3 regions of the Sphingobium sp. RS1 genome follow, and region 2 is predicted to be linked to each of the others. Evidence: riboswitches for the same ligand, from Rfam matches in the RefSeq annotation. Region 2 holds a riboswitch; each other region holds the start of a gene.
What was found. Region 2 has a riboswitch for cobalamin ahead of ACNHGR_RS17355 (TonB-dependent receptor plug domain-containing protein). Riboswitches for the same ligand answer to the same signal wherever they lie in the genome.
Positions count from the first base shown of each region.

Region 1: it holds a riboswitch for cobalamin, as region 2 does, so the genes downstream of both, ACNHGR_RS23130 (TonB-dependent receptor plug domain-containing protein) here and ACNHGR_RS17355 (TonB-dependent receptor plug domain-containing protein) in region 2, are expected to answer to the same signal.
Region 3: it holds a riboswitch for cobalamin, as region 2 does, so the genes downstream of both, cobW (cobalamin biosynthesis protein CobW) here and ACNHGR_RS17355 (TonB-dependent receptor plug domain-containing protein) in region 2, are expected to answer to the same signal.

Region 1 is NZ_JBLZXE010000003.1:709,451-719,109, reverse strand. It holds gene ACNHGR_RS23175 (carotenoid oxygenase family protein) at 1-385, opposite strand, end outside; gene cobU (bifunctional adenosylcobinamide kinase/adenosylcobinamide-phosphate guanylyltransferase) at 466-972, opposite strand; gene cbiB (adenosylcobinamide-phosphate synthase CbiB) at 969-1,910, opposite strand; gene ACNHGR_RS23160 (threonine-phosphate decarboxylase) at 1,903-2,883, opposite strand; gene ACNHGR_RS23155 (adenosylcobinamide-GDP ribazoletransferase) at 2,880-3,599, opposite strand; gene ACNHGR_RS23150 (histidine phosphatase family protein) at 3,596-4,165, opposite strand; gene cobT (nicotinate-nucleotide--dimethylbenzimidazole phosphoribosyltransferase) at 4,165-5,178, opposite strand; gene ACNHGR_RS23140 (DUF1636 domain-containing protein) at 5,175-5,582, opposite strand; gene ACNHGR_RS23135 (hypothetical protein) at 5,582-6,118, opposite strand; gene ACNHGR_RS23130 (TonB-dependent receptor plug domain-containing protein) at 6,157-8,109, opposite strand; cobalamin riboswitch at 8,263-8,451, opposite strand; gene ACNHGR_RS23125 (cobyrinate a,c-diamide synthase) at 8,464-9,659, opposite strand, start outside.
Region 2 is NZ_JBLZXE010000002.1:3,183,982-3,193,640, reverse strand. It holds gene ACNHGR_RS17375 (penicillin-binding protein activator) at 1-64, shown strand, start outside; gene ACNHGR_RS17370 (ABC transporter ATP-binding protein) at 203-988, opposite strand; gene ACNHGR_RS17365 (FecCD family ABC transporter permease) at 982-1,980, opposite strand; gene ACNHGR_RS17360 (ABC transporter substrate-binding protein) at 2,031-2,825, shown strand; gene ACNHGR_RS17355 (TonB-dependent receptor plug domain-containing protein) at 2,842-4,692, opposite strand; cobalamin riboswitch at 4,862-5,073, opposite strand; gene fdhD (formate dehydrogenase accessory sulfurtransferase FdhD) at 5,141-5,941, opposite strand; gene ACNHGR_RS17345 (formate dehydrogenase subunit delta) at 5,970-6,275, opposite strand; gene fdhF (formate dehydrogenase subunit alpha) at 6,285-9,131, opposite strand; gene ACNHGR_RS17335 (NADH-ubiquinone oxidoreductase-F iron-sulfur binding region domain-containing protein) at 9,128-9,659, opposite strand, start outside.
Region 3 is NZ_JBLZXE010000002.1:2,984,701-2,994,359, forward strand. It holds gene cobN (cobaltochelatase subunit CobN) at 1-3,548, opposite strand, end outside; gene cobW (cobalamin biosynthesis protein CobW) at 3,548-4,582, opposite strand; cobalamin riboswitch at 4,770-5,014, opposite strand; gene ACNHGR_RS16390 (histidine phosphatase family protein) at 5,084-5,650, opposite strand; gene ACNHGR_RS16395 (CbtB domain-containing protein) at 5,847-6,074, shown strand; gene ACNHGR_RS16400 (CbtA family protein) at 6,084-6,800, shown strand; gene ACNHGR_RS16405 (response regulator transcription factor) at 6,904-7,575, shown strand; gene ACNHGR_RS16410 (sensor histidine kinase) at 7,572-8,912, shown strand; gene ACNHGR_RS16415 (TonB-dependent receptor) at 8,972-9,659, opposite strand, start outside.

The DNA of each region.
Region 1 (9,659 bases), on a different contig from region 2:
GCCCGCCATGCCAGACCGGCGTGGTATTGGCGACGGTGCGGTCGCGCCCGGCCACGGCGAGATCGTCGGTGAAGGGATTGCGATACTGGCCGAACAGCGCCCGTCGTGCGTCCTTCTCCAACGCGTAGCGCTCGGTTTCGACATAGCGGATCGCATAATCCACCTTGCCGTCATGAATGGCGAACTTCGCGACCATGCCGTCGCCCGACAGGACGATGTCGTCGGCGAACATCGGCGGATGCGCAGGATCGGGTACGGCGCGGAAGAAGGCGCCGTCAATCTCGGCCGGTATCTCGCCGATAACATCCAGATTGCGGGCCGACCATTCGATACCGACGGGCGTGTTCAGCCCGACGAAATGGATGGTCTGGGGATAGACTGGCATGGCGTCCAAGCTCCTCTCTTATCTCGACTCATAGTAACAATCGTTATGATTGTTGCAAGAGAAGAGTGGAGGGAGAGTCGCTATTTGAGGCGCATCGGCAGGCCCGCGGCCATGAATACCGCTTCGTTCACGCAAGCGGCCACAGCCTGATTGATGATACCGGCGACATCGCGGAAGCGGCGCGCCAGTGCATTGTCCGGGACAATGCCCAGCCCGACCTCATTCGCAACTAGGATCACCGGTCCCTGCGCCTCACCGAGCGCTCTCACCAGCGCGACGGTCGCAGCGTCGATATCACGGTCCGCCAGCAACAGATTGGACGCCCATAAAGTCAGGCAGTCGATCAGCAGTACGCGGTCCGCCGTTGACTCCGCTCTGACCACCGTCGCCAGATCTAAAGGCTCTTCGATCGTGCGCCAGCGCGGGCCACGCTCCTCGCGATGCCGTGCGATTCGACTGTCCATCTCCTTGTCTAACGCTTGCGCCGTGGCGACGAACAAAAGCGCACCGGGCAGGGCTTCGGCGCGGTTCAGGGCATAACGGCTCTTGCCCGACCGCGCGCCACCCAACACGAATAACAGACTCATGACAGCCTCCATGCAGATAATCCGGCCACCAACGCCAGCAGCAGACAGGCCCGCACATAGAGCCGCAATGCCGCCGCGATGTCGTGAGCCTTCAGGTCGCGCCGGCCCGCCCCGATCCAGGGCTTGTCCTGTGCCAAGCCGTCATAGGCGATCGGCCCGGCCAGAGAGATGTCCAACGCGCCCGCCATGGCCGCCTCCGGCCATCCGGCATTGGGGGAAGCATGGCGACGTGCATCGCGCAGCATGATGCGCCATCCCCGTGCCGCGGCCAGACAGAGCAGCAGACCCGACAAGCGTGCAGGGATGAGGTTGAGCAGATCGTCCAGTCGCGCCGCCGCCCAGCCGAAGGCGCGCCAGCGCAGTTCGCGATGGCCGATCAGGCTGTCGGCAGTATTGATCGCCTTATAAGCCCATAGCCCCGGCAACCCGCCCAGCATCAGCCAGAGCAAAGGTGCGACAACCCCGTCGCAGAAGCTCTCGGCCAGACTCTCGATCGCCGCCCGCGCCACGCCCGCTTCGTCCAACTTATCCGTATCACGCCCCACGATCATGCCGACCGCCGTTCGCGCGTCTTCAATCCGTCTTTCACGCAACGGCGCTGCAACGGCGCAAACATGACGATAGAGGCTACCCGCTGCCAGCCCCGGTACTGCGAGCAAGGTGATGCCGATCCAGGCCCAGCGCCCTGCGCCCCATCTCAACCCTTGTTCCAGCAGCAATCCCCCGCCGATGGCGACCATCAACAGCAGAAGCACGCATGCCATGCCAGCCAGCCGACGCAGCGCCTCCGCCCGTTGCGGCCGGTTCCACCGCTGTTCACACCTATCGATAATCGCGGCGAACGCGCCGACCGGATGACCGATCCGGCGATGCAATGCAGCGGGCCAGCCGATCGCTGCCTCGATCGCCAAAGCGAGCAGGGCAACAGGTTCAGCCATGCCCCAACGCCCGATCCAATCGCGCCAGCCCTTCCTCATCCGGCGGCAGGCCGATCCGCAGCCAGCGCCTGTCCTCCTCGAACGGACGGGTCAGGATCGCCTGTCGGGCCAGCCGCTCGAACAGCGCCATCGCGTCATCCGTGACGATCAGCCGGAAGAGTGGGCAGGCGCCATGCGGATCGAACCCATGCGCCCGGAATATCCCGTCCAGCATCGCGGCCTGTCCGTTCAACTGCCCCCGTGTCGCTTCGATCCAGTCGTGATCGGCATAGGCTGCCGCCCCGATCACCAACGCCGCCGTCGAAAGCGGCCAACTGCCCAACCGCTCGCGAAACCGTGCGATGATGGTCCGTGGCCCGATCACGAAACCCAGCCGCAGCCCTGCCAAGCCGAAGAATTTGCCAAAGGAGCGGAAGAGGATGAGTCGCTGGCCGTCATCGACGCGATGCGCCAAACTGCTATCCGGCAGGCAATCGGCATAAGCTTCGTCCAGCACCAGCCAGCCGCCATTGTCCGTCTGGCGTTGCAGCAGCGCGTCAAGCGTCGGCTGATCCAGCAAACGACCGTCCGGATTATTGGGATTGGCGAGCAGCAGGATCTTGCCAGCCGGATCGTCCACGCCCGGGATAAAGGCCCGACTGCCGGGTCGGATGTCGCGATGGGTGCGGTAGCAGGCTGCGCCGTGCAGCACATCGCCCGGCAATAATTCACCCAGCAGCCGCAGCCCCGCCTCGCTACCGGGGAGCGCGCAGCAATGCGCCGGATCGACGCCGAAATAGTCCGCCGCAGACCGCTCCAGCGCCGCCAGTTGCGTATCGCAGGGCAGTGCCCGCCAGTCGAAAGTCGGTGCCTTCTCCACAGGCCAGCTGTCAGGATTGATGCCGGTCGACAGGTCGACCCATGGCGCAGGCCCGTCGCCAAAGAAACGCCGCGCCGCGTCAAGCTTGCCGCCATGATAGGTCCAATCGGTCATGCAGCGTGAACCAGGATCAGCGAGGCCAGCAGCAGGGCGCTTTCGACCAGTTCGATGCCTGCGCCATGGCCGTCGCCGGATAGGCCGCCGATCCGCGACAGCAGCCACCAGCCCCAAAAGCCGAACAGCGGTAGTGCGCAGAGCAAGGCCGGGAACCAACAGGCCGCGAACAACAGCGTCGCCGTCCATAACGCCAGATCGACCGGGCGGACTGCGAGCCGAAAACGTGCGCCCAGCCCATCATGCAGCGGCGGCAGACACCGGCTCCACCAAAGCGGACCGATCCGGGCCGCGAAGGGCAACAGGGGCAAAGCCGCGAGCGTCCCGGCCTCGATCAGGCCATGCAGCAATATCAGCTTGGCAATCAGTTGCAGCCCCACCGCCGTCACGCCCATCGCGCCGACATGGGGGTCGGCCAGCACGGCCAGCAGCCGTTCGCGTCCTTTATGCGCCGCAGCGGCCGCATCAGCCAGGTCCGCCAGTCCATCCAGATGCAGCGCGCCCGTCACCCAGGTCCAGGCGAGCAATGCCAGCAGCGCGCCGGTCCATGGATCGATCCGGACGCCGACCCAACCCGCCGCAGCGACGATGATGCCAACTACCAGACCCGCCGCCGGGAACCAGCGGATCGCGGATGCAAAATCTGCTTCCTGCGATACCACCCGTGGCAGTGGCAAGCGGGTCATGAATTGCAGCGCAAGGATGAAGCCCTTCATGCCGCCAGCCCGACAATTTGCGCCCAGCGCGGCTCTCCCGGCCAGAGCCGCAATGTGAGGCAGGCGGCATAGGGCAGGTCGAACGCCCAGAGCTGGCGTTGATCGAAACCGCAGAGCAGCGCCAAGGCCGCCCGCATCGCGCCGCCATGGGTCACGACCAGAGTTGGCTCCGCTGGCAGCGCTGCAATCGCCCCATCGATGCGCATCGTCAGCCCGGACCAGCGCTCTCCATCCGGCGGCGGGCACGCATCGGGATCGGTGTAAAAACCCGCCAGTGCAGCGGCATCCAGCGCCGCCGGATCGGCACCATCCCAGCCGCCGAAATCCAGTTCGCGCCAACGCCTGTCGATCTGCGGCGCAATGGCACGCGGCGCGGCGATGGCATCCGCGGCTTGCCGTGCGCGCAAGAGGTCGGAGGAAAATATCGCTCCGACTTCCAGCGTTGCCGCCCGCGCAACACAGGCAGCCGTCCCCGCCTCTGTCGCGGGCCAATCCTTATGCCCGAGAAGCCGGCCGGTAACAGCAGGCGCCCCATGGCGCATCAGGTGAAGCAGCCTGCCCTGCATCAGCCTTCCGACACGCCAGCGTCGGCAAAGGTCGCCATCTGGTCATGCGCGGCCAGTGCGGAACGAACCACCGCAGCCGCCACGGCGCCGCCGCTCCCCTCGCCCAGGCGCATGTCGAGATCGAGCAGCGGCTGCAATGCCAACCGGTCGAGTAGCCGCCCATGCGCGGCCTCGGCAGAGCGATGACCAGCGAGGATATGGTCGGTAATGGCCGGAACCGAGGCTGCCAGCGGCGCCAGGGCGGAAGCGCAAATGAAGCCGTCCAGCACCACCGGCACATGATGGTGGCGCGCGGCCAGCATCGCGCCCGCGATCGCGGCGATTTCCCGCCCGCCGACCCGGCGCAACGTCTCGAAAGGTGTGAGGAGTGCGTCGGCATGACAGGCGATCGCCAGTTCGACCACCTGCCGCTTCACGGCCAGACCATGATCGTCGATGCCCGTCCCGACGCCCACCCAGTCCGCCGCGCTGCCGCCAAAGCTGCGCAGGCACAGCGCGGCGGCCGCCGTCGTATTGCCGATGCCCATTTCGCCCAGCAACAACAGGTCCAGCCCCGGATCGACTGTTTCCGCGCCAATGTTGAGCGCGGTCAGGCACTCTGCTTCCGTCATCGCCGGCCCGGCCGTGAAATCGGCGGTCGGCTGGTCAAGCGCGATCGGCACCACTTGCAAGTCCAGCCCGGCCGCTCCCGCCAGCGCATTGATCGCCGCCCCACCCCTGGCAAAATTGGCGACCATCTGTGCGGTCACTTCCGGTGGGAAGGCGCTGACGCCATGACGGGTCACGCCATGATTGCCGGCAAAGATCACCGCCCGGCCGCGATCGATCCTTGGCCGGGCACGCCGCTGCCATCCGGCCATGAAGATGGCAATTTCCTCCAGTCGGCCGAGCGATCCGGCAGGTTTGGTGAGTTGCGCCTGACGGGCAGTGGCAGCGGCGCGACAAGCCTTGTCGGCTTGAGGCAAGGATGCCAGTGCAGCATCAAAGGCGGCAACGGTGGGAAAGAGGCTCATGTCGCGACGAAACCGGCCGGCGGCATCCGGACGATGAAATGTCCCTTCACCCCTTGCGGCCAGTCGGCATAGCGCACCTGTCCATGCTCGCTCGCCGCATGATGGACAGCATAGTCCAGGATCGCCCGAGCAGCCTCCTCATCCGGGGTGAAGCGACCCAGCACATAGCCGATCTTGCCGGGCGCCCGCAGATGGACGGTGCAATGGTCGGAACAGGCAAACAGGCAGGGCATATCCTGCACCGCTACCCCGTCATACCGATCCGAGCCAGCCTTTACCCGACGCAAAGCCTCCGCCAGCCGAGCGCCGCCACGCACGCCCTCCGCATCCTCTCGCGCCTCCGGCGAATGGCGGCAGCTGCTGCATACCACCACCGCCGGGCTATCCTCGACCGCGCGCAGCATCAGGCAACCACCGAACGACGCAGCAAGCCGCTGCGATCAATCAGATTTTGCAGGACCAGCAGCCCTGCCAGGATCATGGCGTAGCGCACAAACTGCCGTGCCATGATATCCGGCGCAAAGGCCGCCCAGCCAGAGTCGAGCAGGAAAGCGCCAACCAGGACCACCAGCTTGAACAAGACAAAGGCCGTGCCATAGGCCGCAACCAGGCGGAGCGTGGAACGCGCACCAGCCAACCGCCCGGCCACCCCGTCCGCGCCCAGCAGCGCGGCGATCGCGGCCAGCGCCATGGTCACGGCCCAGACGCCGTTCTCACCGGTCATCTCATAACCTAGCATGCAATAGCCGACCCCCTGCGACACTGCCCAGGCGGCAAGCATCAGGATGATGCCCTCCTGCCGCCGGACATACAGCGCGGCGACGGCCGCCAGCGCGGGAAAAGGCGTGGCGCAGGCCAGCGCCAGCGTCGTCACTGTGCTGGCCAATGTCATCAATCCGACCCAGAGATGGCGGGCGGTGGCGGGGGACAGGCTCTCCATGGTCGTGCGCTCCTTGTCATAGGGGATGTCAGTCGGGATCAGAACCGCGCCCGCAAGCCGGCATGGATGCTACGACCCAGCTGACCGTAGCGGCGGGCGGTTTCATAATATTCGTCGAACAGATTCTCGACCCGGCCGAACAGGGTCAGCTTCCCCAGCACCGGCATTTCGGCGCGCAGATCGACCAGCGTGTAGGCCGCATTCACAAAGGGTGCGACCGTTGCGCTGGTACGCGCGGTATCCAGCGCCTTGCCCGACCAGCGGACCGTGACAGCCGTGCTGAGGCCGAAGGCCCAGTCGTAGCGCGCCGTGCCATTGGCCGCATGGCGCGGACGCCGCGCCAGCTGGTTGCCGTAGTTGAGGCCGGGTGACCGGTCCTCCCCCGACACCCAGCTATAATTGCCGTCGAGCGTCAATCGACCGACATGGGCGATCCCGGCCAGTTCCAGTCCATGCGCCTCGCTGCGCTGGACATTGGCATAATAGCCAAAGCGCGGCGTGGTCGTGCCGGGCGCGTAGCAAAGCGCGGGCCGGTTGGTCGTGGGGCAGCCATTATAGGTGATGAGATTGTCGGTGCTGCGGTCGAACCAGGTCGCCGACAGGATCAGGCCATGGTCGAACAGATGCTGTTCGATGCCGGCATCCCAGCCATGCGACTTTTCCGGGACCAAAGCCGTGTTTCCATAGTCGCTATAGAGCTGATAGAGGGTTGGCGCCTTGAATCCCTCGCCATAGCTGGCACGCAGGATCGTGCTGTCCTTGGCCAGTGCCCAGGCTGCGCCCGCGCCGAAGACGCTATTGCCGCCGAAGGTCGAATGATGATCGTAGCGCACGCCGCCATTGAGCGTCAGCCCGGCCAGCGGCTCGACATTGAGTTGCGCGTAGAGGCTGTCGATATCGGCCGATCCGCGGATCGTCGCATAGGCGGCGAGATTGTCGGAAGGTGAGGCGGTGCGCATCCGCTGCTCCTCCCGCTCCGCCCCGAAGGTCGCGGTCCAGCCTTGCGCGATCGTCAGTACGCCCTGATATTCGTAGCGGTTGGTTTCGCCCTTCGCAGCGAAGCTCAACTGCCGCAGCTTGCGTGACGGGTTGATATTGTCACGTACCGTCTCGCTGCGGCTGAAGGACAGGCGGTTGTGCAGCCCGCCGCCGAACAGATCGGCATTAAGGCCGGCATAGCCGATCCATTCCTCAACTTCCGAATATTCGGGGCTGTCCGGCACAGTGCCGGCGCTGTCGATATCAGTGCGGCCCTTGGCATAATAGCCGCGCATATCAACCGATATGCCCGGTGCGAGCGCGACCCCCAGCCGGCCGTTGAGCGTGCCATTGGTGTAGCCGTCCTTCTCCTTCGCACCATAGCGCGGGCTGATCGCGGAAATGCCTTCCGTCGTGAAGCGGCTGCTGGCGATCTGCCAGTCGACCGCGCCCTGCCGGCCACCCAGCGCAGCGCGGGCACTGACGGTATCGCGTGATCCCGCCTCGATGTCGAAGCTGCCTTCGATAGGCCGCTCGGCACGGGCAGTCACGACATTGACGACGCCGCCAATGGCCTGGCTGCCCCAGAGAATCGACTGCGGCCCGCGCAATATCTCGATCCGGTCGATGTCGCCGGTCATCAGCGTCGCGAAATTATAGCCACCGCCGGTAGAGGAGGGATCGGCCAGCTTGACGCCGTCGACCACCAGCACGGTCTGGTCTGCCTCTGCGCCGCGAATGCGGATCGACGTCGCCGTGCCATAGCCGCCATTGCGGGTGAAGCTGACGCCGGGCGTGCGGATCAAAAGGTCCGATACCGTCAAAGCCTGCGCCGCGTCGATCGCCGCCTTGTCGAGCACCGTGATGCTCGATGCAACCTGCTCGATCGCCTGCGGCTGGCGCAGCGCGGTCACGATCACGTCGCCCGCATCCTCGGCCAAGGCCGGGGTCGAGAAGCCCGGGATGGACAGGCCCGCCAGAATGAAAAGTCCGCTCTTTGAAATCCAGTGCATGATAATCCCCCAGCCTGTGACAGGACCGGGCGGACGCGACACGGCAGCGGTGCCGGGCATCAGGGCGCACGACATCGCCACCGCGCGAACCCGCACGGTCAGCTTGTCGTTGCGCGAGGATATCCTCGTTCGACCGGCACACCCTGTCCGGACGAAGAACGACCGCGACAGGCAGGTCTCCTGGCTTGCGGGTCCATGCCGTTTCGAAGCGCCTTCTCGGGATGTTCATCCCAATGGCCTGTGCCTCGATGGCTCGCCGCTCACAGTTGCAGGGGCAGCCGGGGTCTTGAACCCCGTTCCCTTTTGATCCCCTTGCGGGGAACCTGACGCAATGGCCGCCCTAATCGAGTCGGGTCAGGCGATCAAGTGGAAGAAGCCGCCGGTTACCTGGCCTGCACGGTGGCCAGCCGGCGCGAGCGGCTGGCCTTCGGCATCGGCCATGTCGGCCAGTGCTTCGCCGTCGCTGGCAGTGATGCTGGCATAATGGAATTCATGGCCCAGCAGTGCCTGCCCGGCAGCGGCGAAGCTGCTGTCCTGTCGCAAGCGGGCGTGGCGATAGCCCAGGGTCATGCGCCGACGCGCAAAGCTGCTATCCAGCGGCAACAAGCCCGCCATTGCGTGCACGGCGCCATCACCATCCTCCAGCGTGCGGCCCAGCACCATGTAGCCACCGCATTCCCCATGGACCGGTCGACTTTGCGCGAAGGCGCGAAGGCCCGTCAGAAAGTTGTGATTGGCGGCGATCCGTCCGGCATGGAGTTCCGGATACCCCCCCGGCAGCCAGCAGGCATCGCAATGGGCCGGCGGCGCTTCATCCGCCAGTGGCGAGAAGAAGTGCAGTTCTGCCCCGGCCGATCGCCACCAGTGCGCCATATGGGGGTAAAAAAAGCTGAAAGCCGCGTCGCGGGCGATGGCGATTCGCTGTCCAGGCGGGCGGATATTGGGGTTCTGCGCCGGGACATCCATCGTTGCTCCCGCCGCTGCCTGGATCGCATCCAGATCGCATTGCGCCGCCACCCGTTCCGCGATCGCCGCGATCCGCGCGTCCAGTGCCTCCGTCTCGCCCGCCTGCACCAGCCCCAGATGACGGGACGGCATGGCCAGACCGTCATCCGTTGAAATCGCGCCCAGCAGGGGCAGGCCGATGCGTGCAAAGCCATCCTCTATCATGCGGCGATGGCGCGGGCTGGCGACGCGGTTTGCAATGACCCCGGCAATGGCCGGTGCGCCGGGAAAGGTTGCACAGCCATGGGCGACCGCCGCCACCGTCTGCGCCGCAGCGCGGGCATCCACGACCAGCAGCATCGGCCAGCCGAGCAAGCGCGCCATATCGGCAGAAGCGCCCGACTGCCCCTGTGCGCGTGCGCGGTCATACAGGCCCATCGCACCTTCTGCGACAACGAGTTGGACAGTTGATGCGGCGTGCGCGGCCAGCCCGCCCAGCATGGCCGGCGCCATGGCGAAGCCGTCCAGATTGATCGAGGGCCTCCCGGTGGCGGCGGCATGAAAGGCCGGGTCGATATAGTCCGGGCCGCATTTGGCGCCCTGAA
Region 2 (9,659 bases):
CGGCGAAGTAGGCGCTGGCGCCATCGCCGTGATCGACCCCGCCCCGCGCGGCTTCGGCGAGTAACTGACCAGACGCGGGATAGCTCCCGGTCAATTCACCTCATTCCGTTCGCTTCGAGCGAAGTCGAGAAGCAGCTAGCGCCGCACTTATCGTTTCTCGCCTACGCTCGAAACGAACGGATCAAAATGCAATCATCTCGCTCTAGGTGCCACTCCTGACTCTCCCCACCGGCAGGATCAGCGGCACGTCCCCGTCCCGCTCGATCCGCGCGGTCACGCCGTAGACCCGCGCCAGCATGTCAGGCGTCAGCACATCCATCGGCGCACCGTCAGCCACCAACGCGCCACCGTCCATCAGCAGCAGCCGGTCGCAATAACGCGCCGCCATGCCCAGGTCGTGCAGCACCGTGACGACCAGCGCGCCATCCCGCGCCTCGGCCCGCAGCAGGTCCATCACATCGATCTGATGCCCCGGATCAAGCGCGGCGAGCGGCTCGTCGGCGATCAGCGCTGGCGCGCCCACCGCCAGCGCCCGCGCCAGCAGCACCCGCGCCCGTTCCCCGCCCGACAATTCGGTCGCGACCCGGCCTTTCAGATGCAGCACATCGGCCCGCGCCATCGCCGCCTCGATCACCGCCTCGTCCGCCGCCGACAGGCGCGACAGCGGCCCCAGATGCGGCAACCGCCCCAGCGCCACCAGCCGCTCGACGCCCAGCGGCCAGTGCAGCGTCTGCCCCTGCGGCAAATAGGCGACGGACCGCGCGATCGTCTGCCGATCCAGCCCGGCGACATCGCGCCCGTCCATCTGCACCCGCCCGACTTGCGGCTTCACCAGCCCCAGCAGCGCGCGGATCAGCGTCGACTTGCCCGCGCCATTGGGACCGATCACCCCCACCAGCGTTCCCGGCGCCAGCGTCACGCCGACATCCCTAACTGCCGCATGGCGCCCCAGCCGGACCGACAGCCCGTCCGCAACAATCGTCACCATAGCCGCCGCTCCCGCATCAGATGGACAAGGAAGACCGGGACGCCCAGCAACGCCGTCACCACGCCCAGCTTCAGTTCGTTGGTCGACGGGATCAGCCGAACGCCGATATCCGCCAGCGTCAGCAGCGCCGCCCCGCCCAGCAGCGAAGGCAGCAGCACGGCCGAGGGCGACCGGTCGGTCAGCGGCCGCACCAGATGCGGCACGATCAGGCCGATGAAGCCGATCGATCCCGACACCGCCACCGCGCCGCCCACGCCGATCGCCACGCCCAGCATCATGCGCAGCCGCGCTGCCGACAGGTTGACGCCCAGCGCCTGCGCGCCTTCCTCGCCCAAAGTCAGCGCGTCCAGCGTCCGCCCGTCCGCCACCAGCAGCGCCGCGCCAACGACGACACAGGGCAGCGCTATCCAGACATGGTCGTAACTGCGATTTTCCAGGCTCCCCAACAGCCAGCTCATGATTTCCATCGCCGCAAAGGGATTGGACGACAGGTTGAGTGCCAGGCTGATCCCCGCCCCCGCCAGCGTCGACACAGCGATACCCGCCAGGATCAGCGTCAACGGGCTTTCCGCCGATCCCGACAGCAGGAACAAAGTCAGGATCGCGATCGCTCCGCCCACGATCGCCAGCAATGGCAAAGCCAGCGGATGCAGTTCGGACAGCCCGAAATAGAGCGCACACACCGCCCCCAACGCCGCCGAATTGGACGCGCCCAGCACGGACGGCTCGGCCAGCGGATTGCGCAAATAGCCTTGCAACGAAGCGCCTGCCACGCCCAGCATCGCGCCGACCAGCAGGCCCAGCAGCATGCGCGGCAATCGCAGGTCCAGAATGATGGTGCGCGCGATCATGTCGCCGCCGCCGGTCAGCACCGCCATGATGCGGGCCGGGCTGATCGTCACCGCACCCAGAAATATGGAGCCAAAGGCCGCACCGATCAGGATCAGCGACAGGCCGGGAATCAACAGGGGATGATGGCGGCGTGCGCTCATGGCTTGCCTCCTTGCCTGTGCTTGTTAAGGCGATGGGAATGATCGGCCGGATGATCCTTGCGGCAACCGCCCTGTTCGCGCTCGGCGGCGCTGCACCCGCGCCACCGCGCCGGATCGTCTCGCTCAATGTCTGCGCCGATCAATATCTGCTCGCGCTGGCCGACCCGAACCAGATCGCCGCGCTCAGCAGCAATGCCCGCGACCCGGCCTTGTCGGCCGCGGCGGACAAGGCGCGCACTTTCCGCACGCTGCGGCGTCCATTGGAGGAGGTGCTGGCGATCCAGCCCGACCTGATCCTGGGCTATCCGATCGGGCCCGATAAGGTCGCTGGCGCGCCGCCGGGCGACTGGCGCACGCTCGGCCTCGCCAGCGCGGAAAGCTATGGCGCGATCCTCGACCAGATCCGGCAGGTCGCGCGCGCCGTGGGGCATGCCGACCGGGGCGAGGCGCTGATCGCGCGGATGAACCGCGATCTTGCCGCCCTGCCCCGCACTCGCCGTGGCAAGGTGGCGGCCTATTATCAGCGGCGCGGCTATATGACCGGCACCGGCACATTGATCGACGATCTCATGCATCGCACTGGCCTCACCCATCTCGCTGCCCGGCTCGGCAAGCCGATGCTGGCGCAGATATCGCTGGAGGAAATGGTCGCCGCCCGGCCCGACTGGCTGATCGTGGAAAGTGCGACCGACCATGTGGTCGATCAGGGCACGGAAATGCTGCACCATCCCGCGCTGCGCACCATCCCGCGCATCAGCCTGCCGCAAAGCTGGACCGTGTGCGGCGGCCCAGCCTATGTGCAGGCGGCAAGGGCCATCACGGCGCGCCTGAACGCGCCGCGCTGACCCCGGCCAAAAGCCCTCAGAAGCGGACACGCACGCCACCATAGGCCGCGCGGCCATAGGTGCCATAGCCATAGGCCGTCTGGTAATTCTCATCGGTCAGATTGTCGACGCGGCCATAGACTTCCAGATGATCGCCCACAGGGAAGGACGCCCGCACGCCCGCCAGCGCATAGCCGTCGAGCCGGCGCGTGTTCGCCGCATTGTCGAAACTGTCGCCGACCATCGTGATGGTCGCGCCGGTCGACAGGCCGAACGGCCAGACATAGTCGGCCGACACGCTCACCGCATTGGCCGCGCGGCGGGCCAGGCGATTGCCGAAATTGGCCGACCCGGCCGACCGGTCACGCGCGTCGACATAGCTATAGCTGCCCGTCACGGTCAGCGCGTCCACCGGCTTCAGCGCGATCGAGGCTTCCACGCCCTTGGCACGGGTGCGGTCCAGATTGCCGTAGCGGAACGTGTCATTATCATAATTGATCTGGTTGCGGGTATCGCGCTGGAAAGCCGTGACCGACAGCACAGCCCGCCCCCCGTCGAGGCTCTGGTCGAAGCCGATATCATAGCTTTTCGACCGTTCGGGGGTCAGCGCCGCATTACCGCTCCAGCTATCATAAAGCTGATAGAGCGAGGGCGCCTTGAACCCCTCGCCATAGCTCAACCGCACATTGGTGGCGCCGCCATTGGGCGAATAATTGGCGTTGGCGCCAACGGTGGTCGCGCCGCCGAACTGGCTGTGATCGTCATGGCGCAGACCGCCGGTGACGGCCAGGCCGGTGAAGGGCTTCACGATCGCCAGCGCATAGACGCTGTCGATGTTGATCTTCGCACTCGTCGTGCTGCCAAAGCCGAAATAATCATAGTCCGGCCGTTCATGCTCATAACCGAAGACCAGCTTGGCCTGATCGACCGGCGCATAGACGCCTTCATATTCGAAGCGCAAATTGGTGCCCGAATAGCCGTAATCGACATCCGCGCCGCGCGCCGAATAATAATCGCGATCATTGCGCATCCAGGTGACCGCCGCGCGATTGGTCAGCTTGCCGTCCAGCAGCGCCAGATTGAGGCCGGCATAGCCGACATATTGATCGGTGATGGCCACTTCGGGCGTATCCGCCAGCGCATAGGTCGGCGCCGGGAAGCCATCCACATCCAGATCGGCATGGATATAATAGCCGCGCAGGTCGAGGCTCAGATTGTCCGAAAAGGCCAACTTCACCCGCGCATTGGCGGCGATATTCTCGGTGCCGTCCCGCTCCGTACCATTGGCCGCCGACGAAATGCCGTCGGTGCGAAAATAGGCCGCGCCCACGCCACCCGACGCGATGCCAGCCGTGCCGGACACATCCGCCTTGGCACTGAACGTGTCGGCATAGCCGTATTCGGCCGACGCATTGGCGCCGAAGCCTTCGGCCGGCACGCCGGTCATGATGTTGACCACGCCGCCAATCGCCTGGCTGCCATGCACCACCGAGTTGGACCCGCGCAGCACTTCGATCCGGCGGATATTGCCGGTCAGCAGCGGGCCGAAATCATAGCCGTCACCGATGCCGCTGGGATCGTTCACCTTCACCCCGTCGATCAGCACCAGAGTCTGGGTCGTTTCGGCGCCGCGCAGCGACACGCCGGTCTGCGCGCCGACGGTGCCGTTGCGGTTGAACCGCACGCCCGGCGTCGTCGCCAGCAGGTCCACCACGTCGATCGCCTGCCGCGTCCTGATCGTATCCGCGTCGATGATGGTGATCGCCTGCCCGACCTCGTCGCGCGACTGTTCGATGCCGGCAGCGGTCACGACGATCTCGTCATCCGTCTGCGCAAAGGCGGAGTTCGCGGCCATCAATGCTACGAGCGAAAGTCCATATTTCAACATTATCATTGCCCCTCAAGCGTCACAGCGACGTTGGCTGGGGCGTCCGCCTGACAGCGGTCGGGTCGCGAAGGGATGACGCCATGTCCCGTCCGCGGCCCGATGCGGCCCCGGCCGCATGGCGTCGCTCGACGGAAAAACCACCGTGCCCCGACCATCCCCTGGACCAAAGCAGAGCGACCATGCGCCGGCCGGTCTCCTGGCTCGCGGGTCGCAGCACGATGCACACCTTCCCGGATCGCTCCAGTGGTTGCCCTTGTTGGGGGCCAGTGCATCGCGCTATCCGCTTACAGTTGCAGGGACAGCCGTGGATTAGGGCACTTGCACGCCCGCACCACATTCCCGATTAACCCGTTACCGGGCACCGGCGCGATCATATTGCAGGAAAGCCAAACCTCCCCACGCCGCGCGCCATAAGGGAAAGCGGGGACGCTGCCAAGCGGGCGCGGGTTTAGATCCGGTCGCTGTGTCCCCGCAGCAACAGCGCGTCGGACCGCGCCAGCACGACCAGCAGCAACCCCGCCGCCTCGGCCCGCTCCGCCGCCAGCCGGGTCGGCGCGGAAATGGTGACCAGCAGCGGGCAATCGGCCAGCACCGCCTTCTCCACCAGTTCATAGGAGCAGCGCGACGACAGCAGCGCAAAACCGCCATCCCAGCCCGCACCCATCCGCGCCATCGCGCCGATCAGCTTGTCAAACGCATTGTGCCGCCCGACATCCTCCCGCACCAGCCGGATCGCCCCGTCCGCGCCCACCCACGCCGCCGCATGCGCTGCCCCAGTCGCGCCATTCAACGGCTGATGATCCCGCAAATCCGCCAGCGCGCGGAAGATGGCCGCCCGGTCCGCCTGCGACGTCGTCGTCACGCGCGGCAGCGGCCGGATCGCCTGCTCCAGATTCTCGATCCCGCACAGCCCGCAGGAAGAATCCGACGCACGATGCCGCACCCGCTCCAGCAGCCCATCGGTGCGATGCGGCGGCAATGTCGCGCGGGCGATGACCCCTGCACCGGTATCATGCACATCCACGTCCAGCAGCGCATCGTCCCGGCCCACCAGTCGCTCGGCCAGGCTGAACCCCTGCACCAGATCACCGATATCTGCCGGCGTCGCCATCAGCACGGCATAGCCCGCGCCATTATATTCGATCGCGACCGGCACTTCCTCCGCCAACGGTCGGTCGATCGCCTGCGTGGCGCCGTCGGGCGTCAAACGATCGAATGTCAGGGAACTGGAGGCAGGCTCATCCATCATCATGGCCTAGCGGTGGATGGCCTGCCGCTCAACCGGCGTCGCAATGGCCCGCCTGGTCCACCGCGTTGAACTGCGTCGCATCGACATCGGACGCCGGCCTGCCCTGCGCCATTCGGGCGACGGCGGCAGCCACCGTTGGCGACAGTCGTTCAGGCTGATCCTGCGCGATCGCGATGATCTGCGTCTTCATCCGCGGATCCCAAAAGCGGGCCAGATGTTCGGCGAGCGCTTCCGTCGCCTTCGCCTCGCCCATCATCGCCATGTTGCGGGCAATCTGGTGCGCCATATAGATCAGCCGATCCGTGGTCGACATGACATGCGCGTCGTCGCTCATATGCTCCGCCTATTCCGCCGCTTCCAGCGGCGCAATGCGGCGGCTGTTGCGGGCCTGCTCGGCATAGTCCTGCTGCCAGTCGCTCGGCCCGTTGCTGGCCATCACCTGCACCGCCGTCACCTTATATTCCGGGCAATTGGTGGCCCAGTCCGAATAGTCGGTGGTGATGACATTGGCCTGCGTCTCGGGATGGTGGAAGGTCGTATAGACGACGCCCGGCGCCACCCGTTCCGTCACCAGCGCGCGCAGGGTCGTCTCCCCGGCCCGGCTGCGCAGCGTCACCCAGTCGCCATCCTTCAGGCCCCGGTTGTCGGCATCGCTCGGATGCATTTCCAGCCGGTCCTCCGGGTGCCAGGCGGTGTTCGCCGTCCGCCGCGTCTGCGCACCGACATTATAATGGCTGAGGATTCGGCCCGTCGTCAGCAATAACGGGAAGCGCGGCCCGGTCTTCTCGTCGGTCGGCACATAGTCGGTGACGACGAACTTGCCCTTCCCCCGCACGAAGCCGCCGATATGCATGGTCGGCGTGCCGTCCGGCGCGGCATCATTGGCCGGCCATTGCAGCGATCCTTCCGCTTCCAGCCGGTCATAATGCACGCCGGCGAAAGTCGGAGTCAGCGCCGCAATCTCGTCCATGATCTGCGACGGATGGCTATAGTCCCAGTTCAGCTCCATGGCCTGCGCCACCAGCTGCACGATCTCCCAGTCGGCATAACCATTGAGCGGCGCCATCACCTTGCGCACGCGCTGGATGCGCCGCTCGGCATTGGTGAAGGTGCCGTCCTTCTCCAGGAATGTCGATCCGGGCAGGAAGACATGCGCATAATTGGCGGTTTCATTGAGGAACAGATCCTGCACCACCACGCATTCCATCGCCGCCAGCCCGGCCGCGACATGGTGCGTATTGGGGTCGGACTGGAGGATATCCTCACCCTGCACGAACAGCCCCTTGAACGTGCCGTCGGTCGCGGCGTCCAGCATGTTGGGGATGCGCAGGCCCGGCTCGGCATCCAGCGCAACGCCCCATGTCCGCTCGAACAGGCTGCGCGTGGCATCGTCCGACACATGGCGATAGCCGCTGAATTCATGCGGGAAGCTGCCCATGTCACAGGCGCCCTGCACATTATTCTGCCCCCGCAGCGGGTTCACGCCCACGCCTTCGCGCCCGACATTGCCGGTCGCCATGGCGAGATTGGCGATCGACATGACGGTCGAAGACCCTTGCGAATGTTCGGTGACGCCCAGCCCATAATAGATCGCGCCATTGCCCCCGGTGGCATAGAGCCGCGCGGCCGCCCGCACATCCTGCGCCTTCACGCCCGTCAGCGGCTCGATCGCCTCGGGCGAGCGCGCCGCTTCCGACACGAACTCCGCCCAGTCCTGAAACTCATCCCAGTCGCACCGTTCGCGGATGAAGGCTTCGTCATACAGCTTCTCGGTCACGACCACATGGGCGATCGCGGTCAGCATCGCGACATTGGTGCCGGGGCGTAAGGGAAGATGATGTTCCGCCGCGATATGGGGCGACTGGACCAGATCGGTGCGCCGCGGATCGATGACGATCAGCTTCGCGCCCTGCCGCAACCTTTTCTTCATGCGGCTGGCAAAGACAGGATGCCCGTCGGTTGGATTGGCGCCGATGACGAGAATCACGTCGGCCTGCATCACGCTGTCGAAATCCTGCGTCCCCGCCGACGTGCCGAAGGTCTGGCTGAGGCCATAGCCGGTCGGCGAGTGGCAGACGCGCGCGCAGGTATCGACATTATTATTGCCGAACCCCTGCCGGATCAGCTTCTGGACGAGGAAGGTTTCCTCATTGGTGCAGCGGCTCGACGTGATCCCGCCGATCGAGCGGGTGCCATATTTCGCCTGTATACGGCGAAACTCGCTGGCGGTATGCGCGATCGCCTCCTCCCACGACACTTCGCGCCAGGGCTGGTCCACCGATGCGCGGATCATGGGGTTCAATATGCGGTCCTGATGCTGGGCATAGCCCCAGGCGAAGCGCCCCTTGACGCAGCTATGGCCGCGATTGGCCTTGCCGTCCTTCCACGGCACCATCCGCACCAGTTCCTCGCCGCGCATTTCCGCGCGGAAGGTGCAACCGACGCCGCAATAGGCGCAGGTGGTGACGACGGCCCGGTCGGGCGTACCGCTTTCCACCACCTTCTTCTCGATGAGGGACGCGGTCGGGCAGGCCTGCACGCACGCCCCGCAGGACACGCATTCGGAGCCGAGGAAATCCTCACCCTGCGACGGCGACACCTTGGACTCGAAGCCCTTATTCTCGATCGTCAGCGCAAAGGTGCCCTGCACTTCCTCGCACGCACGCACGCAGCGCGAACAGACGATGCACTTGCTGGGATCGAAATCGAAATAGGGGTTCGACTGGTCCTTCGCCTGCCCCATATTGGTCGCGCCGTCATAGCCATAGCGCACGTCGCGCAAGCCCACCGCGCCGGCCTGATCCTGCAATTCGCAATCGCCATTGGCGCCGCAGGTCAGGCAATCCAGCGGATGATCGGAAATATAAAGTTCCATCACCCCGCGCCGCAATTGCTTCAGCCGGTCGGTCTGGGTGCGCACCACCATGCCCTCCGCAACCGGCGTGGTGCAGGAGGCGGGATAGCCGTTGCGCCCCTCGACTTCGACCAGGCAGAGGCGGCAGGAACCGAAACTTTCCACGCTGTCGGTCGCGCACAGCTTGGGGATGGAGCCGCCCAGCAGCGATGTGGCACGCATGATGCTTGTGCCTTCGGGCAGGGTCACGCTCTGCCCGTCGATGGTCAGGGTGACAGTCTTGCCAGTCGCCAGCGCGGGTGGCGTGCCATGGTCGGTTTCGCGGGAAAAGCTCATTCCGCGGCCTCCTTTACGGGCGCAGATGCGCCAAAATCCTCTGGGAAATAATCAAGCGCACTCAGCACCGGATAAGGCGTGAAGCCCCCCAGCGCGCAGAGCGATCCATATTTCATCGTATCGGCCAGATCGCGCAGCAGGTTGGTCTGCGCTTCGATCGACACATCGATCCGATCCGGCGCGCGGGAATAGAGCGCCTTGCCCAGATACCCCCCCGTAACCGTATCCACTGACCCAGCAACATCATTCCGCGCCCCGATAATCCGATCCATGATCTCCACCCCACGGGTCGATCCGATCCGGCACGGCGTGCATTTGCCGCAGCTTTCCGCCGCGCAGAATTCCATCGCGAAGCGGGCCATATGCGCCATGTCGACACTATCGTCGAACACCGTGATCCCCGCATGGCCGATCAGCCCGCCCGCCTGCGCAAAGGCTTCATAGTCGAACGGCAGGTGAAACATGGATGGCGGGAAATAGGCACCCAGCGGCCCACCCACCTGCACCGCACGCACCGGCCGCCCGCTT
Region 3 (9,659 bases), 200 kb from region 2:
ACCGCATGGGTGGTGGCGGCGAAGGCGAAGAGATAATCGACGGACGCGGCGATCTCGAACGCGCCCTTGTAGCCGTGGCGCATGACCCCGGCGATCCATTTGGGATTGGTCACGCGCCCGCGCACGATGCGGCCGATTTCATCCTCCAGCGTGCGGATGACCGGGCGTTCGGGGCGGCTATGGTTATTATGGTAGCTGACCGGCCTTGCGCCCTTCAGATGTTCGACCGCCGCGGCGATGCCGCCTTCGAACTGATAATAATCGTCGCTGTCCAGCAGGTCATGCTCGCGATTATCCTGATTCTGGACGACCGCGTCCGCCTGGCCAAGCCGCGTGGCGAACAGGCTGCGTTCGGCGTCACCCTCCACCCCGGCACCATAGGCATAGCTGCCCCAGTCGAGATAGACATCGGCCAGGTCGGCACGGCTGTGCCACAGTCTTTCGTCGATCATCGCCTGCAACCCCGCACCATAGGCGCCAGGCTTCGACCCGAAGACCCGCGCGCCCGCACGCCGGGCGGCGGTGGCGGCTTCCTGCCCCTGTTCCAGCAACGCGGCCGTTTCGCGCCGGTGGCGGGCGGCGGCAGGATTATCCTCTTCCGGCTCGTCCAGCGCCATCACGGCGCGGGCGGCGCTGTCGATCAGGTCCATCTGTTCGGGGAAGGCATCGCGGAAGAAGCCCGACACGCGCAAGGTTACGTCTACGCGCGGCCGGCCCAGTTCCGCCAGGGTCATCATCTCGAACCCGACGACCCGGCCGGATGTCCAGTCCCAGCGCGGCCGCACGCCCATCAATGCCAGCGCCTGCGCAATATCATCGCCACCCGTGCGCATGTTCGCCGTGCCCCAGGCGGACAGCGCCATGGCGCGGGGATAGTCGCCCTGCCGCTGGAAATAATCGTCGACCAGCAACTGCGCCGATTTCCTGCCCAATTCCCAGGCGACGGCGGTGGGCACGGCGCGGGTATCGATCGAAAAGAAATTGCGCCCGGTCGGCAGCACATCGGGCCGCCCGCGCGTGGGCGCGCCGGATGGGCCGGGCATGACGAAACGCCCATTGAGGCCGCGCAGCAGCGCCGCCATTTCCCGCTCGCCGCAGGCATCGATGCGGGGCGCGAGATCGCCGGCGATCATGTCCAGCACGCTGGCCGTCGCCTTTCCCCACGCCGGCCGCTGATCGCTGTCCACCAGCGTTGCCGCCAGCAACTCCAGCCGTTCCACCATATCGCCATGGGTGCGCCAGGGTTCGTCCGACACGCCTGCCAGCGCGTCCGGCCGCACCCCGGTCCAGCGATCCCCCATCCGGCAATCGAGCGGATCGAAGTCGAGCCCCAGATCCTGCGCCATTGCCCGCAGCAGCGACGCCTGCCCGCCATGATCATATCCGCGCGGCGTCCGTGCGAGCGCGATCAGCAGGTCGCGCCGCAACCGCCCCTCCGGCGACCGGCCGAAGACGTGCAGCCCGTCACGAATCTGCAATTCCTTCAGTTCGCAGAGATAATTGTCGATCGCCGACAGCGCGTCCTCGTCATCGCCCTGCGCGTCCGCATCCTTGTCCAGCCCCTGACTGCGGGCGAGGTCGATAATGTCGCGGCGCAGCCGGTTGAGCCTGCGCGGGTCCATGCCAGCGGCGAGATAATATTCGTCGACCAGCGCTTCGAGCTGCTTGAGTGGCCCATAGGTTTCGGCGCGGGTCAGCGGCGGGGTGAGATGGTCCACGATCACCGCGCCGATCCGCCGCTTCGCCTGCGTGCCTTCCCCCGGATCATTGACGATGAAGGGATAGAGTTGCGGCACCGGTCCGGCGCAGATTTCCGGGAAACAGGACTCCGACAAGGACACCGCCTTGCCCGGCAGCCATTCCAGATTGCCATGCTTGCCGACATGCACCACCGCCTGCGCGCCGAAATGCCGGTCCAGCCAGATGTGAAAGGCCAGATAAGCGTGTGGCGGCGGCAGCGCGGGATCGTGATAGCTGGCCTTGGGGTCGATATTGTAACCGCGCGCCGGCTGGACGGCGAGGGCGATATGGCCAAATCTGTGTACCGCCAGACGAAAGGCACCGTCGCGTACAAAGGGATCGGCCTGCGGATCTCCCCAGCGCTCCAGCATGGCGGCGCGCGCTACTGCCGGAATGGTGGCGAAAGCGGCACGATAGTCGGTCAGCGACAGCGCGACCTCACCGGGTCGATCGAGCGAATCGAGCGCATTGGTGACGCCACCGGTCAGCAGGCGCATCAGCCCCACGCCGCTCGTGGGCGCATGGCCAATAGCATAGCCCGCTGCCGCCAGTCCGGCGAGGATGGCCGCCGCGCTGGCCGGCGTATCCAGCCCCACGCCATTGCCGATCCGCCCGTCGCGATTGGGATAATTGGCCAGCACCAGCGCCACCCGCCGTTCGTCCACCGGGGTCCGGCGCAACCGCGCCCAGTTCGCGGCCAAGTCGGCGACGAAGGCGACGCGGCCGGGCGCCACGCGCGGGACGATGATGCCGCACTGGGTCAGATGATCGAACCGCTCGGCCGCCTTGAAGGCGACGGCGCGGGTGAAGATGCGCCCGTCCACTTCGGGCAGCACGACATTCATGGCCAGGTCGCGCGGGCCAAGGCCGCGTGCAGCATCCTGCCATTCGCTTTCCTCGACGCCGGCAAAGGCCAGTTGGAGGATCGGGCAATCGGCCTGCTCCAGCACGCTCGGCGTGCGGGGTTCAGACGAGGTGGAGGCAGCAAAGCTGGTCACGTTCAGGATCACGTCCGGCCGCACCTGCGCCAACACGCCCGTCAGCCAGTCCATCGCAAAAGGCTCGCGCAAGGCCCGGACATGAACCGGCACGACATTGAAGCCGCGCGCCTCCAGTGCCGCGATCATCGCATCGACTGCGTCCAGCGTCCCGGCCACCATCAACGCGCGGTAGAAGATCAGGCAGGCGACCGGCGCATCCGGTTTCCAGCGCGCGCGCAGGTCCGACAGTGCAGGGCGATCGATGCCCGGCAGATACAGGCCCGCATCTGCCACCGGCACCGGATCATCGGGCATGCCCGCATCCCGCCCGATCGTGCGCGCGGCGGTTCGCAGGAAGCCCAGCGCATTGGCCATGCCGCCCTGCCGCAGATAGTCGCGCAGCCGGGCGATCAGGTCGGCCGGCACGGTCGATGCCCGGTCGAGCGCGGGATCATCCTCCCGCCCGTCGGCGATCGCGGCGAAGGCGATGCCCCGCTCCCGCGCCAGCTGTGCGATCTCGTCTATGCCATAGGGCCAGTAGCTTTTGCCGCCGAGCAGGATGACGCAGACGAATTTTGCGTGGGCGATCACCTTTTCGACATAGAGGTCGACCGAATAGGGGTGCCGCAGCTGGAGCAGATTGGCGAGGCGCACGCTGGGCGCGCCGGCTGCCGGCGCCTCGTCGATCAGGCGCGCCGCCGCCTTGGCGAAACAGGCCAGTTCGCTGTCCGCCACCGTCAGAATCACGATATCGCCTGGCGACTGGTCGAGGTCGATCGCCTCCTCGCCATTGGAGATCGTGCCGGGCGTGGCGGACAGAAGATGCATCAGCCGATGACCGGCTTCAGTGCATCCTCGATTGCGGCGTGATCCAGCCCCTTCTGGCCGATCACGACCAACTGGGTGCGCCGGACTTCGTCCGCCTTCCAGCCACGGTCGAAATAATGCTGGATGCGCGGGCCGACCGCCTGCACCACCAGCCGCGAGGGCTTGCCCGCTACCGCCACCATGCCCTTGATGCGCAAAATGTCGTGCGCGGCGATGGTCGCGTTCAACTGCGCGATCAGCGCATCGACGTTGGCAATGTCGCCGCCCGACAGGGTGAAGCTGTCGAAATCATCATGGTCATGCTCCTCCATCCCGTCGATATGTGATGGGCGGGCATCCAGATCATCCTCAGCGGCAGCGGTGAGGCCCAGCAGCGCGCCGGGATCGACTGCCCCCTGCGCGCTGTGGATGATCGCCACGCCGGGGCGGGTTTCCGCCTTCACCTGCGCTTCGACCGCGATCAGCGTATCGGCGTCGACAAGGTCGGTCTTGTTCAGCACCACCATGTCGGCACAGACCAGCTGTTCCTCGAACAACTCCTCCAACGGGCTGTCATGATCGAGGTTCGGGTCCGCCGCGCGCGCCGCCGCCAGCGCCGCCTCATCCGTGGCGAAGCGGCCGGCCGCCACCGCGTCCGCGTCGATCAGCGCGATTACCCCGTCCACCGTGGCGCGGGTGCGGATATCGGGCCACTGGAACGCCTTGACCAGCGGCTTGGGCAAAGCGAGGCCGCTGGTTTCGATGATGATATGTTCGGGCGGATTGGGCCGGTCGAGCAGCTTCTGCATGGTCGGCAGGAAATCGTCGGCCACGGTGCAGCAGATGCAGCCATTGGCCAGCTCGACAATATCCTCTTCCGGGCAAGCCGCGTCATTGCAGCCCTTCACCAGTTCGCCATCGACGCCGACATCGCCGAACTCGTTGATGACCAGCGCCAGCCGGCGCCCTTGGGCATTTTGCAGCAGATGGCGGATCAGCGTGGTCTTGCCCGCGCCCAGAAAGCCGGTGATGACGGTGGTTGGCACTTTGCTCATGATCTTGTCCCTTGTCGCGCGCCTCAAAACAACGAGGCAGGGACGTACCGTTCGCGAACGGCCGATGCGCGGGAGCGGTCGGGCGCCCGCATCAGGACAGCCGGCCTCGCGCATCGTGCGGCCCCTGCCGCTTCGTTCGTCGCTCAGACGGGTTGGACCGTGCCCCGGTCATCCCCTGGACCAAAGCAAGAGCGACCAGACGCCGGCAGGTCTCCTGGCTCATGGGTCATCGCTTGATACACGGCCTTCCCGGGCCTCGCATGTTGCAGCGTCCGGCCCAGTGGCTGCGGCACGGGGCGCCTTGCCCCGCCGCTTTTGTGTATCGCGCTCGCCACTTACAGTTGCAGGGACAGCCTCGGATTAGGACGGCTTCTCGCCGTCCGCACCGCGTTCCCATTTTAAGCCTCTTGCGAGGCACCGGCGCGATCTTTTCGCCCGCGCATCATAAGATGCATGGACGGGATTGCGGATAGAGACGGCAATGCCGGTCCGCAACTCTTTTCACAAAGGGGTGAGGCTCTGTAGCCGCCAGCGGCCGTTGAAGGACAGCATCGTGCGCGACAGCGGGGCGATGTCGATCCCGAGACTGGCATGTAGTGGCATGTCGAGCGCATGGGCGATGGCAGCACGGATCGGCATAGGATGGGACAAGGCGCAGATGCGCGCGCTCGTGCCGGCAAGGGCATCGAGCCAGACACCGATGCGCAACTGGCAGCCATGCAGGCTCTCGCCGTCCGGGCTGCCCCGCGCCGGATCGGCCAGCCATTGCGCAAGAGCATCGGGTTCCTCCGCCGATAGCCGGGTGAAGCTGCGCCCGGCCCAGCGGCCATGGCTGACGTCGCGCAATGCCGGCTGGGGCAGGGGGGTGACGCCCATCGCCTGCGCCGTTTCGATGGCGGAGAGGCAAGGGCTGACCTCCACTATCTCGCGAAAGTGGGTCGGTAGGGCGAGCGCGGCGGCATCGCGCCGGCCGTGATCGTCCAGCGATTCGCCAGGGGCGGGAAAGCCCCCCTGCCGGCTGGAGCGCGTCGCACCGGCGCAGAGCAGCAGCAGCGATGTCGTCAGCACGGCCTCCAGCAGATGATTGACGCCATCCCTTCGCTCAGCCTAAAGGACGGATCGTTCAGGATGAAGAAGCCGGTGCAATTCCGGCGCGGTCGCGCCACTGTTATCGCCGTCGATTGCCGACGTCGAGAGCCAGACCTTCCTCCCGGACTGCGACAATATCCCGGGGACGCGCAATCCCGTGCAGGAGTATCAGGCCATGGCGATTAGCGCCGTTCTGTTCGACGATCCTTTCATCCCCGTACGCGGCGATGCCGCCATTCCGATCGCGGATATCGCGCCCTGGGCCGTGCTGGGCACGTTGATCGCGCTCATCTTCCTCTATTTCGTCAGCACCGAACAGGGCGCCTTCGCTCTGTTCGACGGCATGTATGTGCATGAATATGTGCATGACGGCCGGCACCTGCTCGGCTTTCCCTGCCACTGACGCCCGGTCATGACCCGGACATTATTGTGGCGCGGGATGCTGGCCGGCATCCTCGCGGCCCTGCTTGCCACGCTGGTCGCGCGCGCGATCGCTGAACCGCAGATCGATCTGGCGATCGGTTATGAGGCGTCGCATGCCGCGCATCATGCCCCGGCGCCGGGTGGTGAGCCGGAACTGGTCAGTCGCGACACGCAGAAGGGGGCGGGCCTGTTCACGGCGCTCGCCCTCTATGGCGCGGCGGTGGGCGGCATATTCGCGCTGGTCTTCGCCTATGGCTATGGTCGGTTCGGCCGTGTGGGGCCGCGCAGTTTCGCGCTGCTGCTCGCCGGTCTCGCCTTCCTGCTGATCGTGATCGTGCCGGGGATCAAATATCCCCAGACCCCGCCGGCCGTGGGCCAGCATGAAACGGTGGGCATTCGCACCGCCGCCTATTTCATGATGACCGGCCTGTCGATTGCGGCGGCGGTGATCGCCGCCCATGTCCGCACCGCGCTGCTGCGATCCTTGCGCCCGCTTGACGCGACGTTGCTCGCCGTCGGTGTCTACGGGCTGGTCGTGGGCATCGGCCAATATCTGCTGCCGGCCATCAATGAGGTGCCGGCCGATTTCCCGGCGACCCTGTTATGGAATTTCCGCATCGCGTCGATCGCCAGCCAGGCCGTGCTGTGGGCGACGATCGGAATCGTCTTTGGCCGTTGGGCGGAACAGGCGCTCAGACAGGCCTAGCTGACTATGGCAGCGCGCTCTTAGCTATGGCCATCGACCGGCGACGGCATTATCTTCTCACCTTTGAAAATAGGGTGGAAACGGGCTCGACGCAGACATGGCCATGCAGATATTTCTGGTCGAGGATGACAAGCCGCTGCAACGGCAACTGGCCGAGCAATTGTCGCAGTTCGGGCATCAGGTGGAAACGGCGGATGATGGGCTGGCGGCGCTGGCGATCATCGGCCAGAAGGCGTTCGATGTCGTCATCCTCGACTGGATGATGCCGGGCGTCGACGGCGTCACGGTGCTGCGCCAGTTGCGCGAAGGGGGGATGCATGTCCCGGTGCTGATGCTGACCGCGCTGGGGCAGGTGTTCGACAAGGTCGAGGGATTTGAGGCCGGCGCTGACGATTATGTCGTAAAGCCGGTCGATCCGCTGGAATTGAATGCGCGGCTGAACGCGCTGGTCCGCGCACGTCGTACCAATGACCAGCCATCCGACACGGTGAGCGCGGGGGATATCACGATCAGCCCGTCCCGCTTGCGTGCCTGGCGCAACGGCCGACCGCTCAACCTGTCGCAGACCGAATTCAAGCTGCTGCTGGAACTGGCACGCGATGCCGGCTCGATCGTGACCCGGCCGATGCTGATCGAGCGCATCTGGGGTCTGGACTTCATGCCGACGACCAATCTGGTCGATGCCCATATCCGCCATTTGCGAGTCAAGCTGACCGAACATGGTGACGATCCGATCAGCACGCAGCGCGGCATGGGCTATCTGCTGCGCGCATGACATGGCGTCCGCAATCGCTGCGCGGGCTGACCATCGCCTTTCTCGCCCTGTTCCTGACCGTGACGATGGCGGCGGGACTCGGCACCTTCTTTGCGACCTTGTCGATGGTCATCGCGCTGGTGGACGAGCGGGTCGAGGCGGAAAGCCATGCCATCGCCCCGATCGGCGCTGCATTCGACCGGGACGAATGGCAGGAGCGCATCACCCTGATGGCGCGGCAACGCGACACGGCGGACCTTGGCATGTTGCTGACCGATGCGCAGGGGCGGCGGATCGCTGGCAATGTCCGCTTCACCCGGCCATTGCCGCTGGGCTTTTCCTCGCTCGACCGGCGCGACCGGATCGAGGGACTGAGCGCCGGACGGGTGCTGGTCCGCGACCTGGGGCAGGGGGTGCGGCTGGCGGTGTTCGCCGAAACCGAGCCGATTGACGATTATTTCGCGATGCGCCGGCGCATCTATATCGCCGGATTCGGTGCGATCGTGATTGTGGTGCTGGCCGGTCTTCTGCTGTTTCGGCGCCTGATCGGCGAGCGAATCGAACAGATGCGCACGACGGCGGAATCAATCATCGACGGAGATATCGCCCGCCGGGTGCCGTTGGCAGGGGACGGTGGAGAATTCGACCAGCAGGCGGCCGTGCTCAACCGCATGCTGGATCGCATGGGGCAACTGATGGCCGAAGTGCGAAACGTATCGAACGACATCTCGCACGACATGCGCACGCCACTGGCGCGGCTACGCAATGAACTGGCATTGCTGGAGCGACAGCCGGCGGCGGAGCCTGTGCGGGATGCACTGCAACGCGCGATCGGGCAAGCGGACGATCTGCTCGCCATGTTCGCAGCCATGCTGCGCATCGCGGAAATAGAGAGTGGCGCGCGTCGGGCTGGCTTCCAGTCGATTGCGCTGGAGAGGCTGACCGAGGAAATGGTCGAGATGGTCCGGCCGCTGGCGGCGGAACGGGACCAGCGCATCGCTATCATTCTGAACGAGCCGGTACGGCTGGAGGGCGACCGTCAGTTGCTGTCGCAAATGCTGGTCAATCTGCTGGAAAATGCGGTGCGCCATACGCCGGCGGGCGCGGATGTCCGGCTATCGCTGGAGCGGGGCAGCGGAGGGATCAGGCTGGCGATCGCCGACAATGGTCCCGGCATCCCGGCCGAGCAGCGATCATTGGTAATGCGGCGTTTCGGCCGGGCCGATGCCAGCCGCAATGGCGGGGGATATGGGCTTGGCCTGCCGCTGGCCGACGCGATCGTGCGGCTGCATCGGGGCAAGTTGACGCTGGAGGATGCGGAGCCGGGCCTGCGCATCGTCATGACCTTTCCCGCATAAAAAACCGGCGTGGCGGATGTCCGCCACACCGGTTCAGACCAGGATATAGTCCTGAAAGATCAGAATTTGAAGCTGGCTTCCACGCCGTAGGTGCGCGGCGCGTTGAAGTTGCCATAGTCGCCCAGCACGTTGGCAATGCTGCCGGTAGACACGCTGCTGGTCGGCGCGGCCGGCAGGCTGTTCGACGGATCGCGGCGGAACACATATTGTTCGTTGAACAGGTTGCGACCCCACAGGCTGAGCGTCAGGTTGCGGCCATTGCCGGCCTCGATATCTGCCAGCGAAATGCGGCCGTTGAAGATCAGCGAACTGTCATTCTTCGTGGCGAACTGGTCGAAGGCCTGGGTGGCCTGCGAATAATTGCCGTCGAAGTGGAATTTCAGCTTCGTGTCGCCACCGCCGACGGGCACGGCATAGTCGATTGACCCGCTCGCGGCGTTGCGCGGCGTGAACACGATGTAGAAATTCTGATAAACGCTGGTCGACGCACCGGTCGTGTCGGTAGCGGTGATCAGCACCGGTGGGATTTTCGTATAAGTATAGGCGTAGGAGGCGTTCAGCGTCAGTCCTTCGACCGGGTTCAGCGTCAGGTCCGCTTCGATCCCGCGGATCTTGGTGGTGCCGGGCGCATTGATCGTGACCAGGTTGTTGAAGCTGCTGGTGCCGACGAACTGGATGGAGCTGATGTCCACCTGGCTGTCCTTGCGGTCCATGATGTAGCCGGCCAGGTTGAAGCGGGCGCGGCTG